Regions from separate parts of the Paenibacillus sp. JNUCC31 genome, predicted to be linked through region 1. Evidence: predicted binding sites of a transcription regulator. Region 1 holds the regulator's gene; the other holds the start of a gene.
What was found. Region 1 encodes NrdR, which represses ribonucleotide reductase genes. Its sites were predicted from a motif close to AACACNATATATNGTGTT; they were not measured.
Positions count from the first base shown of each region.

Region 2: the regulator NrdR is predicted to act here: its motif matches at 3,835-3,852, upstream of nrdI (class Ib ribonucleoside-diphosphate reductase assembly flavoprotein NrdI).

Region 1 covers NZ_CP062165.1:5,771,870-5,779,555, forward strand. The annotation lists gene JNUCC31_RS25435 (manganese efflux pump) at 59-832, shown strand; gene coaE (dephospho-CoA kinase) at 842-1,438, shown strand; gene JNUCC31_RS25445 (lytic transglycosylase domain-containing protein) at 1,435-1,998, shown strand; gene JNUCC31_RS25450 (alpha/beta-type small acid-soluble spore protein) at 2,155-2,376, opposite strand; gene nrdR (transcriptional regulator NrdR) at 2,491-2,958, shown strand; tRNA gene JNUCC31_RS25460 (tRNA-Ala) at 3,139-3,214, shown strand; gene JNUCC31_RS25465 (winged helix-turn-helix domain-containing protein) at 3,470-3,673, shown strand; gene JNUCC31_RS25470 (IPT/TIG domain-containing protein) at 4,043-7,384, shown strand.
Region 2 covers NZ_CP062165.1:7,022,325-7,030,010, reverse strand. The annotation lists gene JNUCC31_RS30850 (right-handed parallel beta-helix repeat-containing protein) at 1-1,076, opposite strand, end outside; gene JNUCC31_RS30845 (response regulator) at 1,258-1,911, opposite strand; gene JNUCC31_RS30840 (sensor histidine kinase) at 1,908-2,753, opposite strand; gene JNUCC31_RS30835 (response regulator transcription factor) at 2,782-3,510, opposite strand; gene nrdI (class Ib ribonucleoside-diphosphate reductase assembly flavoprotein NrdI) at 3,894-4,253, shown strand; gene nrdE (class 1b ribonucleoside-diphosphate reductase subunit alpha) at 4,240-6,324, shown strand; gene nrdF (class 1b ribonucleoside-diphosphate reductase subunit beta) at 6,368-7,330, shown strand; gene JNUCC31_RS30815 (phospholipase D-like domain-containing protein) at 7,492-7,686, opposite strand, start outside.

The DNA of each region.
Region 1 (7,686 bases):
GTATACCCATACTGGCAACTGCCGGTTGGAACGAGTTCGCACAGGGGAGGAATCCGGGGTGCTGCATCATTTTATTTCATTGCTGGCGCTTGCTTTGGCGCTTAGTTTAGATGGTTTTGGAGTCGGGATTACATACGGGCTGCGGAGAACCAAAATTCCGCTGTTATCCATTGCCGTCATTTCTATCTGTTCGGGTCTGGTTATTGCGTTATCCATGCAGGTGGGTGTGCTTTTGTCTCATGTGGTATCTCCGGACGTGGCTTCGATGGTTGGGGCAGTCATCCTGCTCGGTATTGGCGCATGGTCATTGCTGCAACTCATTCGTAAACAAGGCAAGGAACAGCTGGAGATGGACAATGGAACGGATGAGGGAGCCGAAGCAGGAATAATTCGAAGTGGGAGTAGGGCAGCACCGGAGGCTCTGTCAAAAGGCAGAAATCAGGTGCTTGCGCTTGACCTTGAGCAATCTTCCTCCGGTAGATCTCTGGAACGAATGGTCTTTACAATCGAGCTGAGAAAATTGGGTGTTGTGATTCAGATTCTGCGCAGCCCCTCGAAGGCGGATATGGATAACTCGGGAAGTATATCCGTACAGGAAGCGATGTGGCTTGGCATAGCTCTGTCTCTGGATGCTTTTGGTGCAGGACTGGGAGCGGCATTGTTAGGATTCCCCACGTTGTGGACGGCATTAATTATTGCATTGTTTAGTGGGACATTTCTGTTACTGGGTATGAAGGTTGGCTTGCGCTTCGCTGCTCTGCGTTGGATGCGAAGATTATCTGTACTGCCAGCACTTTTATTAATGATTATGGGAATAATGAAGTTGTTGTGAGGTGAAATAATGAATATTGGCTTAACCGGCGGGATCGCGACAGGCAAAAGCAGTGTGTCCGCCTTTCTCGCCAGTAAGGGAGCGTTGCTCATTGATGCAGATGTTATTGCCCGGGAAGTAATGCTGCCCGGGCATCCCGTTTTGACTGCGGCTGTTCAGCGGTTCGGACAAGCCATTTTAAATGAGGACGGAACACTGGATCGGAAGAAGCTGGGCAGTATTGTTTTTCAAAGTCCGGAAGAACGGAAAGCGTTGGAGGCTATTACGCATCCTGCGATCCGTAAGGAGATGCGCGAGCGTGCTGCTGCATACGAACTGGAGCATCCGGACAAGCTTGTCGTGTCCGATATCCCTTTATTGTACGAGTCAGGGCTGGAGGATGGCTTCGAAGAAGTGATGGTTGTGTACGTCCCGAGGTCTATACAACGGGAACGGCTAATGAGCCGGGATGGAATGACGGCGGAACAGGCTGAGGCCCGAATGGACACGCAGATGGACATTGAAGATAAGAAGCAGCGTGCTGACATTGTCATCGATAACAGCGGCTTATGGTCAGAGACGGAGAAACAGATCAATTCATTTTTGCATCGTAAGGGCTTATTATGAGATTGCTGCGTAAGAAACGGGTTTTATTGTTGATGTTTGTGTCTTTTGTTTTGGTCCTGTTCCTGAATACGAATTGGATGGCCTGGTTCTATCCCATTCATTACAAGGAAGAAATTCGCGCCCAATCGCAGAGTTATGAGGTCGATCCGTTTCTCATCGCTTCCATCATCAAGGTGGAGACCAATTTCAAGACAAGCAAGGAATCGAAGAGAGGTGCCATTGGGCTGATGCAGCTCATGCCGGACACCGCGAACTGGATTATGGAACAAGGCAAAATTCCGGGCACATCGCTGGAAGAATTAAAGCATGAACCTGGAAGAAATATTCAGTTAGGTACTTGGTATTTACGCAATCTGTCAGACCAATTCGATGGAAATGAAGTGGCAATGATTGCCGCATACAACGCAGGTCCAGGCAAAGTAAATTCATGGCTGAGGGATGGTGTATGGGACGGCTCATTCGAGACGGTCAAGGATATTCCGTTTGGTGAGACCCGGCACTATGTACAACGAGTCATTTATTATTATAATCAATATGTAAAGATCTATAATACGTTCTAAGGTAGACTCTTTTCAGTAATATAGGTTTGGGTGGATTTTTAAAGGTTCTTATCTTTGTCTGAAAATCGTTGTTTGAAATATGTAGAAGCACAGAGCAGGCCGGTTGTTCACCGGCCGCCCCATGCTCCTCTGTATTACCGTATTACAATGAAGATATTATTGGTATTGACCTGCCAATTGCTGTTCTGCAATTGTTACCAGACGCTTCGTGATGTATCCACCGATCGAACCGTTCTCGTAAGAAGTCATGTTACCTTGGTATCCGTCTTGTGGAATGCTGATTCCGAGTTCTTGAGCAACTTCATATTTCATTTGCTCGAGAGCTGCGGAAGCTTTAGTTACCACCAGGTTGTTGGAGTTACCATTGCTTTGTGCCATTGCTGTTCACCTCCTCGCGGTTGGTAAAAGTATTATGTGTCGGCAATACGATTTTCATAACTATTGATAACAGGGAATTTGTGGTAAAAAGTAAAACATGGGAAGTGATCTGAATTGAAATGTCCTTATTGCGCGTATCTGGGCACAAAAGTGCTTGATTCAAGGCCAGCCAATGAATCGAAATCGATTCGCCGTCGTCGGGAGTGTGAGCAATGTAGCCGTCGATTTACAACTTTTGAAATGGTGGAAGAAACACCGCTGATCGTGATCAAGAAAGATGGCAGTCGGGAGGAATTCAGCCGGGACAAGATTCTTCGTGGACTGATCCGGGCATGTGAAAAACGTCCAGTCTCTGTAGAGACACTGGAGATGATGGTATCGGAAACGGAAAAGGCTTTGCGTAATACAGCCGATGCTGAAGTCGAGAGCCGCCAAATTGGCGAATTGCTGATGGAACAGCTGTTTCCGGTGGACGAAGTAGCCTATGTACGTTTTGCTTCGGTGTACCGTCAATTCAAAGACATTAATATGTTCATGAAAGAATTAAAATCTCTTTTGTCTAAAGAAGACATCGAGGATTAATGGAGCGGAAAAGGAGAAGAGCATTCTGGGTTACGGTCATGTGTTCCAGGTAAAAGGTTGTTCTTCTCCAATTATTTTGGTTTGCAAAAAAAATGTTGACAGCAAAAGCCGTATTTTATATGATATAGGAGTCGCCTGCGAAGCATTGCAGAGTTGGAAAACGTGGTACATTCATAGTTTGGGGCCTTAGCTCAGCTGGGAGAGCGCATCGCTGGCAGCGATGAGGTCAGGGGTTCGATCCCCCTAGGCTCCACCAAAATAGTAAATGCACGCAGTTCCTCGGAACTGCGTTTTTTGTTTTTTGTATGGACATACGCTGATAGAACGAAGAAAGTGCCATACGAAATAATATTCGATATTTACTGAACGAGAACTCATAATGTTATATAATAGCAGATAACTGGACAAGCATTTTCTTGCTACATAATTTGAATTCATAGTTTCTACAAAGTGCTGTACCTCGCCAATACGGTAAAATAAAAAGAGAGTCAACCGAAGGACGGTATAGACAATGACAACAAAATCAAGAACTATAATCGCCGAGACGATTGTCAGCAAGAAACCAGTCGATGTGGGTTTCGAAGCTCGGCATACCTGGACATTAGCTATCTTGATTGCTTGGATCGAGCGACAGTTTGGCCAGTCGTTAGCAGAAAAAGGTGGATCTAAGTTACTTACACGGCTTGGACTACTTATCTACACCAAAGATACATAAATACTTGCCCACCCAAAACCGGCTGAGAAAAGAGCATTTCGTGAGATCACGCTCCCAGCACTGAAAGAGCAGGTCATGCAAAGAAAAACAGATCACTTACTATTTAATAAACGAGTCGACGATTCGTGCATGTTTGGCGCTGCAATACATGGTTTCTTTAAGTGGCAACTCTCCAACCAGAATTTTTGGTCGGTTTCTAACTTGAATATAAAATCTTTAGTTCATCTTATATAAGTTCGACGGAGGTGAGCCTTTTTTCGTGTAAAATTTGTTCGGAACGGTTTTTTACGGTTGAAATTCGCAGTGAATCCTAACTTAGAGAGTGGGTAACAGGATATGTATAAAACAAGAATAATAAGAAAGTTATTTATGGGTGTAATCATTTTAAGTTTGCTGCCATTGTACGTATTTGACAAGGCGTTTGCCGCCACTCCAACAGCCACCATTGTTGTAGCTGACGAAATTCTGACTTCCCCGTCACTGGTAACGTTTACCTTTTCAGAAGCGGTGACTGGATTTGACCTTGGTGATTTGAGAACAGGTAGCGGCATTCTTAGTGAATTAAAAACTTCTGACAATATCACCTATACCGCAACCCTCACGCCGCCTCTAAGCAATCGCAGCGGCCCCTTCCATATTTCGCTCAATCATTCAGGTGTAATTGCCGGAGGCAATGTGGGGAGCGGAACCACCGTATCTAACAATTACTATGTCGACACAGTTATGCCTTCCGTTACAAGTGTATCTGTTCCTAGCAATGGTACTTATGGTGTAGGAGAGGACTTGAGTTTTACAGTGAACATGGACGAGATCGTTGTCGTAACGGGCATTCCAACAATCTCTATAGTCGTAGGAGCAACGACTGTATATGCAACCTATGCAGGCGGTTCGGGGACAAGCGCGTTGCAATTTAGATATACCGTCCAAACCGGACAATCTGATAGTAACGGGATTACCATAGGAGCCTTGTCACTGAATGGCGGATCAATTAGGGATGAAGCAGGTAACGATGCAGTATTAACGCTTAATAGCGTGGGCAGTACGGCGGGCGTGCTAGTAGATGCAATCCCCCCAACAATAATAAGCCTATCGCCGACATCGGGTCCGACGACCGGGGGCACGATCGTCACGTTGACTGGTACGAAGTTCTCTGGGGCCACCGCAGTGATGTTTGGTGCGACGGAGGCGATGTCCTATACAGTGAACTCGGCGACACAAATCACGGCCATCGCCCCGGCGGGTAGTGCAGGAACGGTAGACGTAACGGTAACGACGATGGGCGGTACATCAACGACATCGGCGGCGGATCAGTATACGTATATAGCCGCGATAGCCGCGCCAACGATCGCGAACGTGTCGCCGGCATCGGGTCCGACGACCGGAGGCACGACCGTGACCTTGACCGGTACGAATCTGACCGATGCAACGGCAGTGATGTTTGGTGCGACGGAGGCGACGTCCTATACAGTGAACTCGGCGACACAAATCACGGCCATCGCCCCGGCGGGTAGTGCAGGAACGGTAGACGTAACGGTAACGACGCCGGGCGGTACATCGGCGACATCGGCAGCGGACCAATATACATACCATGCCGCGCCAACGATCGCAAGCGTGTCGCCGGCATCGGGTCCGACGACCGGAGGCACGACCGTGACCTTGACCGGTACGAATCTGACCGATGCAACGGCAGTGATGTTTGGTGCAACGGAGGCGACGTCCTATACAGTGAACTCGGCGACACAAATCACGGCCATCGCCCCGGCGGGTAGTGCAGGAACGGTAGACGTAACGGTAACGACGCTGGGCGGTACATCAACGACATCGGCGGCGGATCAGTATACGTATATAGCCGCGATAGCCGCGCCAACGATCGCGAACGTGTCGCCGGCATCGGGTCCGACGACCGGAGGCACGACCGTCACGTTGACCGGTACGAATCTGACCGATGCAACGGCGGTGATGTTTGGTGCAACGGAGGCGACGTCCTATACAGTGAACTCGGCGACACAAATCACGGCCATCGCCCCGGCGGGTAGTGCAGGAACGGTAGACGTAACGGTAACGACGCCGGGCGGTACATCAACGACATCTGCGGCGAATCAATTTACGCGGTTTGTTGTTACGTACGCGATCAGCCCGTTGTCGGATGAGTCGCTGAATGCGCTGACCGCAGGGTATGCATCGGGGACGCAGGAAACGAAAACGGTCACCTTGACACGAACGGGAACCGGCGACTTGACGAGCTTGGCGACAGCGCTCGGCGGAACGAACGCCGGCAGCTTTACGATTACGCAGCCGACGGTGACAACGCTCAATAGTGGGACTCCGTCGACGACCTTTACGGTAAAAGCGAATGACGGACTGGCCGCAGGGACGTATAAGGCTACGGTAACAGTGTCTGCCGGGGGCATGACGCCCGTTACCTTTACTGTAACGCAGGTTGTTAATAGTAGCAGTAGCAATGGCAGTGGCAGTGGCAGTGGCAGTAGTGGTGGAACTACTCCTGTTACTTCAACCCATTTGGATATTGACCAAAACGGCATTATGATTGACTGGGCTAAAATCGACAGCAGTAAGCCGTCCGTCACTCTTGAAGTTACACCAAAAGACGGCGTAGCCTATGTCAGAATACCGGCAAGCATTTTAACGAGCATTGAGGGCAAGAACGCTACTTTCTTCATTGAGATTAAGACTCCTTACGGTAGCTATCAAGTGCCTGTGAATCTGGCATCGCTCATTCCGGGGCTGAAGGACTTGTTAGCTAAGAATAACGTGAACAACGATGACATTAGCTTTAAAATCACGTTAACCAACAAGTCTGATGATAAGGACTTCCAGGCAGTATTTGCAAACAGCATGCCGAATGGCCAAGCAATGGGTGCAATTGTAGATTTTCATATCGATATCATCAACACCAAGACGGGACAAACAATCGGAACGGCAGATAAGTTCAGCAAGGCGCTTACAAGAGTGATTCCGATGCCCAAGAGCGTGACCGACATGCCTGCTCAATGGGGGGCATTCCGCTATAACGTAACGACAAAGAAATTGGAGTTTGTGGCAGCTGAGAAAAAACAGATTGACGGCGTATGGGTTGTGAAAATCAACTCCTATTCAAATAGTGTCTACGTTGTGGCACAAAACACGGTAAGTTTTGCCGATGTACAGCAGCATTGGAGCAAATCTGATGTCGATCTTGCTGCTGCGAAAGGACTAGTCGAAGGCGTAGGCGGTGGACTGTTTGATCCTAACAAAGTGGTAACAAGAGCAGAGTTTACCGCTATGTTAGTCCGGGCGCTTGGACGCGACACCTCTGATAAGGACATGGCGCCTTATAACGATGTCAAACCAGGTACGTGGTATTCCGGCGAGGTATCCACAGCGAAGGAGCTCGGACTGCTCGCCTTTGTGAAAGGAAACAGCTTTAACCCTAATCAGCCGCTTACACGAGAGGAAATGGCTAGTATGCTGGCGGCAGTGGGCAGACTTGAACAGTTGACGATATCCAAAGAGCCGGTGAGCCTTAATGGCTTCAAGGATATCGGAAACACGGATATAGCCTATCTTGAGGACGTTCGTCTGATGGTCAAGCTTCATATCATGACAGGCAAGAGCGCAAATACGTTCGATCCGAAGGGGGAGACGACGCGTGCGCAAGCTGCGGTTGTGTTCATCAGGATGCTACTGGCGCTGGGTTCAATCGATAGATAAGAATGGAAAACCCGCTTGAGCAGATATAATACTGTTCAGGCGAGTTTTTTATAACCCGGGCCTTAGCCGCAGATGGGAGAGCGTATCGCTGCCAGAACACCAAAACACATTAGAATAACGTGAACCAAGGGCTGTCTCCGTCATTTCATGACTACGGGGCAGTCCTTTTTTATTCTTGATTCACTCATATGAATCTGGACAGCGCGTAAAAGGGATGTTATATTCTTTCTGTAAGAAACAATATTATTCGTGAAGGAAATTATAAATGATAAACTCGTTATGGTTACTTTGCGAATAATGCA
Region 2 (7,686 bases), 1.3 Mb from region 1:
GAGAGTTCACTAATTCCATCATCGTTCAGGTCAAGACCCTGAAAGGAATCCCAGTAGTTCTCCTTCATCTCATTGTTCCGGCTGTCCATCGCTGAAGCTTCAATCACATTCGAAACAAATTGGTTTCTAATGAATTGGTTGTCCTCTGCCAGAACGAGCTGGATACCAATGAAATTGCGAAGCACCGCATTACGGCGAATTTCATTTCCTGAGGATTCGGCAATGTTCATGCCAACACGATTACCTTCGACAACATTGTTTTGAATCGTGGATCGGTGTACGTCATACAACAAAATCCCTTGTGAATGCACATTTTCGCTCTGTTTACGAAAGGAATTTCCGGATACAACCGTATTCTTGACGCCCATCACCATGGCCCCGGTACTGTTGTTCTCCCCCACATTGTCCACAACAGAAGAACCATCGATATACATACAATGAATTCCATATCTGGTATGAAGCAGCGTGTTACCTTTGACCGTAAGATTGCGACTGTTCTCCAGGTAGATACCGTCCCGCATGCTGGTAATTTGGTTGTCTTCGATGTGGGTACGATGGGAATTGTACAGGTCAATGCCGTTCCCCTTTTGACCACTGGAAGCAGACTCCGGTCCAGCCCATGAAATGGTATTGTTATGTATGAGCCCATCGACGGAACCCCGCAGCACGATTCCAAAACTTTGACTCTGAATATCCAGGCCGGTGATCTCAACACGATCTCCTTCCACCTGAATCGCTGCAGTGGGTTCGTTCGTGAAATGTTGAATCGTGAACCCCTGTAATGTCACTCCATCTGAACGAATGGTGATCGTGGATTCAGCTTCCGAATTCAATACCGTTACGGATGAGTCCCCTCGAATGGATATACTCTTGTCTATACTTACGGGACCAGCATACATACCAGGCTCGAGTACAAGTACTTCACCAGATTTAGAACCATCAATGATTGGCTGGAGTGGAGTAGCGTCTTTTGTTCCAGAAGCAGCGTTTGCAGAATCAAGCGGGTAAGATAATAGGATCGCCAGTATACCCATAATGAGTAATGTGCCTAGGACAATCCGTTTGTTCAACAACATAACCTCCTTTATGAAACACACTGCTCATAGTGTACATAAAAACAAATTTTTACCATATAGCTCAATCTGGCTATAGAACTGGAATTTTTGTGTCCAATTTGTGAGGTCATTGTAGTTAAAAGCAAATAAATTGATATCCCACTACACAGAAAGAACACCAAGAATATAGTAAAAAAGCTTATTACAGACGTTTGTGGTCTGTAATAAGCCCTTGCTCCAGTGCATAACGTGTCAGTTGAACGCGATTTTGAACCTGCAGTTTCTGCAAAATATTTTTCAAATGATTCTTGACGGTATATTCTGAGATCGTATAATTCACAGCGATTTCTTTGTTGGTCCATCCTGCAGCTACACCATAGAGAATATCCTTTTCTCTTGTGGTTAATGGCACATCAGGCTCTTTTTTCTCCGTTAGTGAGACGTCCTTCAGAATTTGGTACGCAACCTCACGGCTCAAAGGAGCTTCCTCTGTAACGATGGAATGAAGATATTCCAGCCACATGGACGGTTCAAGGTTTTTGAGTAGATAGCCCTGAGCTCCCCGCTTCAACGCCTCCAAAAGGTGGAGTACATCATCCGAGACGGTAATCATGACAATCTTCACATAAGGAAAGGCCAATTTGATCCGTTGTGTTGCTTCAAGTCCGTTCATAATCGGCATCTGAATGTCCATGAGGATCAGGTCGGGAAGCCACTGTTCTGTATAATCAATCGCCTGTTGACCGTCAGATACGACGCCAATCACTTCGAAGCCGGAATCCATGGATAAAATTTCACATATGGCTTCCCTCGCATGAGCGTGATCGTCTACAACAAGAACACGAGTATGGCTCATTGCATCTCACCGTCCTTTGAAAATTCGACAACAGTAAACTGCTGTTCCCTTCGAAATTGCATGGTAAAGTTCAGTTCACTCATCCGCTCTCTCATGATTTTTAAACCATACCGATCCTTTCGTTCAAAAGGGTTCCTCTCAAACCCTTTTCCATTATCTCGAATCATGATATTCCAGCGCTTCTTGTGCCCGTTTCCCTGAATCCATGCTTGGGAAGCAGATGCGTGTTTTTGAATATTAAAAAGAGCCTCGCGAATACAAGCGAGCAGTTCTACCTTCTCTTTGTCAGTAAATGTATCATCCGGGATGCTCCAATCCAGTTCGATTCGGACGGGGATATCTTTGGTAATTTTTCGAATTTGACCAAGCAGTGTGACCGATTCGTTCATAGTCAAGGCTTGATCAACGTTAGGATCATAACGCAAATCTGCAATGGCCTGACGCACATAACGATTGACTTCATGAACCGTTTTTTTGATCGAATATACATCGTCCAGTTGTTGACCCTGCTTGGCTTGCTCCTCCAGACGTCCGACTTTCACCGATAATAAAAAAAGAGATTGGGCGATTCCATCATGGAGTTCCTTGGCCATCTTTTCCCGGGATTCAAATGCAGCTTTGGCTTCACGCTCATGCTCCAGCTCTTTTTGAATACGTTCCAACATGAGAAACAGCCGTGTTAACAACGTTATACTCACAACATATACAATGACAGGCGTAAGCCAGTTCCCCAAATCCATCGATATGTAGGGGAGTAGAAACTGATGTCGTACATATTCCCAAAGTCCAACGGTCAAGGTGGGAATGAGCAAGATCATCCACTTGATTTGTTTATAAGACATATTCCCCTCCTGAACTGCAAGATAAGAATTAGTGAGGCAAACGAAGAATATAACCGAACCCCCACAGGGTGTGAATCAGATCTTCCCGATTCGGCACATGCTCAGATAGTTTGTCACGCAACCGTTTCACATGGGTATCTACGGTTCGATAATCCAGATCTTCCTCATGCTCCACTTTCCAAACAATTCTCAGCAAATCCTGCCTGGAGAATGCGATTTCCGCGTGTGTCGCCAAATGAAAAAGCAAATCAAATTCTTTGGGAGTCATATGAATCTCCTCATGTTCTACTGTGACTTTTCGGGAAGTAGGATTGATTAAAATAGAGGAGATCAACACTTCGCTTGCTGAATGGTCTTTTGGTACAGGTTTGATTAATCCGTTATAACGAGCCATCATGGTTTTGATGCGCAGCACAACTTCCCTCGGACTAAACGGTTTCATGACAAAGTCATCCGCCCCGGCTTTGAAAGCTTCAAGACGATTCCCCTCTTCTGACTTGGCTGTCAGAAACATGACGGGTATGCTTAAGTTGGTCCGTAGATATTGGCATATTTCAATCCCCTTAATATCGGGAAGAATCCAATCCAGAATGATCATGGCATACGAGTCATGATGAAGCTTGCTTAAGGCTTGCCAGCCCAGCGAAGCCTCCTCAACGATAAATTGTTCTTTCTCCAAATACATGCGAAGAAGTCCACGGACCCGTTTATCATCATCTACAATCAATATTCTATTTTGCTGCAGGGTCCCGTTCATGTCTTACCTCCAAATCTTTGTGATATGTAATCAGCATACCTTCAACGTACTCAAAAGGCATGACTCCATAGAGCCATGCCTTTTGATAATCTATCTCTGAATTGTAGACAATGTATGAACGATGAAGTTCAGGTTGATTTCTTTCCGGTGACGACTGTCAATCTTAATTCTCTCATGCACCAAATATCGTGCATTCGAATATGGATATCTACTAAGCCACAAATTTTTTAAGCCTAGTAATAGAGCCCATTCATGAGGTTTTTTCACAAAGTCGATACCGATATGCAATTGACAAAGCTATATATTGATATAAAATTAAAAATATAATCTATATATAGTGTTTGTTTCTGATCACCGTTCATTTGTCAAGGAGGTTAATGATAGTGCTAATTGTGTATGATTCAATCACTGGGAATGTAAAGAGGTTTATTTCCAAGCTTCAACTGCCGGCAGTCCAGATTCAAAATCAAATGACGATAGATGAGCCATACGTACTTGTGACATATACAACAGGTTTTGGGCAGATACCTGATAAGGTGTCTTCTTTTTTGCAAAAAAACTCTGAATACCTGATTGGCGTGGCCGCCAGCGGTAACCGTAACTGGGGGGAGCGTTTTGCCAAAAGTGCTGATTTGATATCTGCATCGTATAACGTCCCGGTTATTAGTAAATTTGAATTATCGGGTTCCAAGAAAGACGTGGAGTATTTTGAACAGGAGGTGAGCCGCATTGCGTCATATTGAATTGAATAACATGCTGTTAAAGCGCAACTCTGATGGCTTCTTCCAGTTACATAAGGATCAAGAGGCTGTAGAGGAGTTTATGAAAGAAATCAAAGATAAAAGTATGGCGTTCGCCAACATTGATGATCAAGTCCAATTCATGATTGATCATGATTACTACGAAGATTTCTATGCTTCCTATACAGCTGACCAAGTTAGAACCGTATTTGAAATTACACGCGGCTATCAGTATAGCTTCCCTTCTTACATGGCAGCGTCCAAGTTCTATACTGACTATGCGTTGAAAACATATGATCGAAAAACATATCTTGAGCAATACGCGGATCGTGTAGCCGCTGTAGCTCTTCATCTGGGTCAAGGACAGTTTGAAACGGCTTGTTTGCTGTCTCGTTCGATGATGGAACAGCGTCTTCAACCCGCAACCCCTACATTTCTGAATGCAGGAAAAAGTCGGCGTGGTGAGCTGGTCTCTTGCTTCCTGCTTGAAATGGATGATTCACTGAACTCCATAAACTATGTACTGAACACTTGTATGCAGTTATCCAAAATTGGCGGTGGAGTTGCTGTCAATCTGTCAAAGCTGCGTGCTCGTGGTGAAGTCATCAAAGGAGTTGAAGGTGCTGCGAAAGGAATTACGCCTGTTCTCAAACTATTGGAAGATGGCTTCTCCTACGCCGATCAGATGGGACAACGCAAAGGTTCTGGAGCAGCTTACTATAATATCTTTGGTTGGGACGTCATGGAACTGCTCGATAGCAAAAAGATTAATGCGGACGAGAAAATCCGCTTAAAAACACTCTCTATTGGACTTATTGTTCCTAATCGGTTTTATAAGCTGGCTCAGGATAATGAGCCCTTGTACCTCTTCGCACCTTATAGTGTTTATAAGGCGTATGGAACCCATCTGGATGATATGGACCTTGACGTGATGTATGATACCTTGCTGGCTGACGATCGTGTGAAGAAGAAAAAATCGTTGGGAGCGCGGGATATGCTGACCAAAATAGCCATGATTCAACTTGAATCCGGTTATCCGTACATCATTAATAAAACGAATGCCAATCAAGCACATGCCTTGAAAAACGTAGGACAAGTCAAAATGTCGAACCTGTGCACAGAGATCTTCCAACTCCAGGAGACTTCTGAAATTACAGACTATGGTCAACCGGATATTATCCGCAGAGATATCAGCTGCAACCTGGCCTCCCTCAATATTGTTAATGTTATGGAGAGCGGCAAAATCAAGGAATCCGTTCATGAGGGAATGATCGCACTGACCTCCGTCAGCGACATGACGCATGTGGCCAATGCTCCAGGTGTGGCCAAAGCCAATGCCGAAATGCATTCCGTTGGCTTGGGTGCTATGAATCTGCACGGTTATTTAGCCAAAAACAGGATTGCTTATGAAAGCTTGGAAGCCAAGGATTTTGTACGGACCTTCTTTATGACCATGAATTATCATTCGTTGGAGAAAAGCATGGAGTTTGCAGAGAAAACGGGTCAACGGTTCCATGGGTTTGAGAAATCTGATTATGCGACTGGTGTATATTTTGATCGTTATCTGACCAATGATTATCGTCCCAACACCTCAAGAGTACAGGAATTGTTCCAAGGAATTGAACTTCCATCTCCCGATGATTGGAGTCTGCTGAAGTCCAAAGTAATGGAGAATGGCCTTTATCACGCCTATCGGATGGCTATTGCTCCAACGGCAAGCATCTCCTATATTCAAAACGCGACATCCAGTGTGATGCCGATCGTAGAACAAATTGAAACACGAACTTATGCGAATTCAACCACCTATTATCCAATGCCCTATTTGCAAAAAGATAACGTCTTCTATTACAAATCAGCGTATCAGATGGATCAATTCAAGGTGATTGATTTGATTGCGGAGATTCAGCCGCATGTAGACCAAGGAATCTCAACGGTTCTTCATGTAAATAGTGATGTATCTACGCGAGACTTGGCTCGATGCTACCTGTATGCTGCTCATAAAGGATTGAAATCCCTGTATTATACAAGAACCAACAAGCTCACGATGGAAGAATGCATCGCTTGTTCCATATAAATAAATGGCCCTAATTGGGCATCAGGATTGGAGTTGGATATACATGCCGGCAATTCAAGCTGTGAACTGGAATCGTGCAGATGATGACTTCACACTGATGTTCTGGAATCAGAACATTATGCAATTTTGGACCGATGACGAGATACCTTTATCCGATGATAAAATGACCTGGGTAACGCTTAGTGATATAGAAAAAGAAGCATATATGAAAGTGCTTGGTGGGTTAACCCTTCTGGATACCATTCAGGGCGGTGTGGGTATGCCCCAGATTATGGAGCATGTGGATGGATTACAGCGCAAAGCCGTACTTAGCTTCATGGCGATGATGGAACAAATTCATGCCAAATCGTATAGCAGTATTTTTACCACGTTGGCATCAACCGAGGAGATTGACAGTGTATTTAAATGGGTGGAAGAAAATCCATATCTGCAAACCAAAGCGACGATTATACGTCAGTACTACACGAGCATTGAAACGGCAAAAGATCTGTATATGGCCATGGCTGCTTCCGTACTCTTGGAGAGTTATTTGTTTTACAGCGGATTCTTCTATCCCCTCTATTTGGCTGGACAAGGCAAGCTGACTTGCAGTGGTGAGATCATTGATCTGATTCTGCGGGATGAAAGTATTCACGGTGTATATGTGGGTGTGTTGGCACAGGAAATATACACAAGCTTTGATGAAATGGAGCGAAACCAAATGTACCAGAGTTTGGTTGATCTGATCCAGGTTCTTCATCAAAATGAGTTGCAATACACGGAGGAATTATATTCCCCTATTCATTTAACCGAGGAAGTGGAAGCCTTCCTTCGCTATAACGCAAACAAAGCGATGATGAACCTCGGCTTTGAGCCGTTATTTGAAGATGAGGAAGTGAACCCGATTGTGTTAAACGGGATTAGTACTCACACCAAACAGCATGACTTTTTCTCCAAGAAAGGCAACGGGTATATTCGCGCTTTGAATGTAGTACCACTGACGGATGAAGACTTCAACTTTGAGTAGTTAAATCGGCCAAGAACGATGAAATAAGGTCTCTGTGATTCGTTACATCTCAGATCCAGGCAGGTCACAGAGAATAGCCTGTGTCAGTTTCATTAGACCAAAAAATGCTAACAAGAGTATATCCTGTCATGCTAATGATTGGGATAGCCCTTTTTTTATCTCTACAAAAAAGCTTTCCAAAGAAATGACAATTTCGATAAAGCTGTAATGGCCATTCGTTTGAAGGAAGAGCCCTTCTGATTTGTGGATTTTTTAGAGTGATCATCTGTCGTAAAGTGAGTACTATTTGCACGTTTGTTATCCATCGCCTCAGTTAATTGGCTCGCGAATGCAGGACCGGAAATGACCACGGCAGA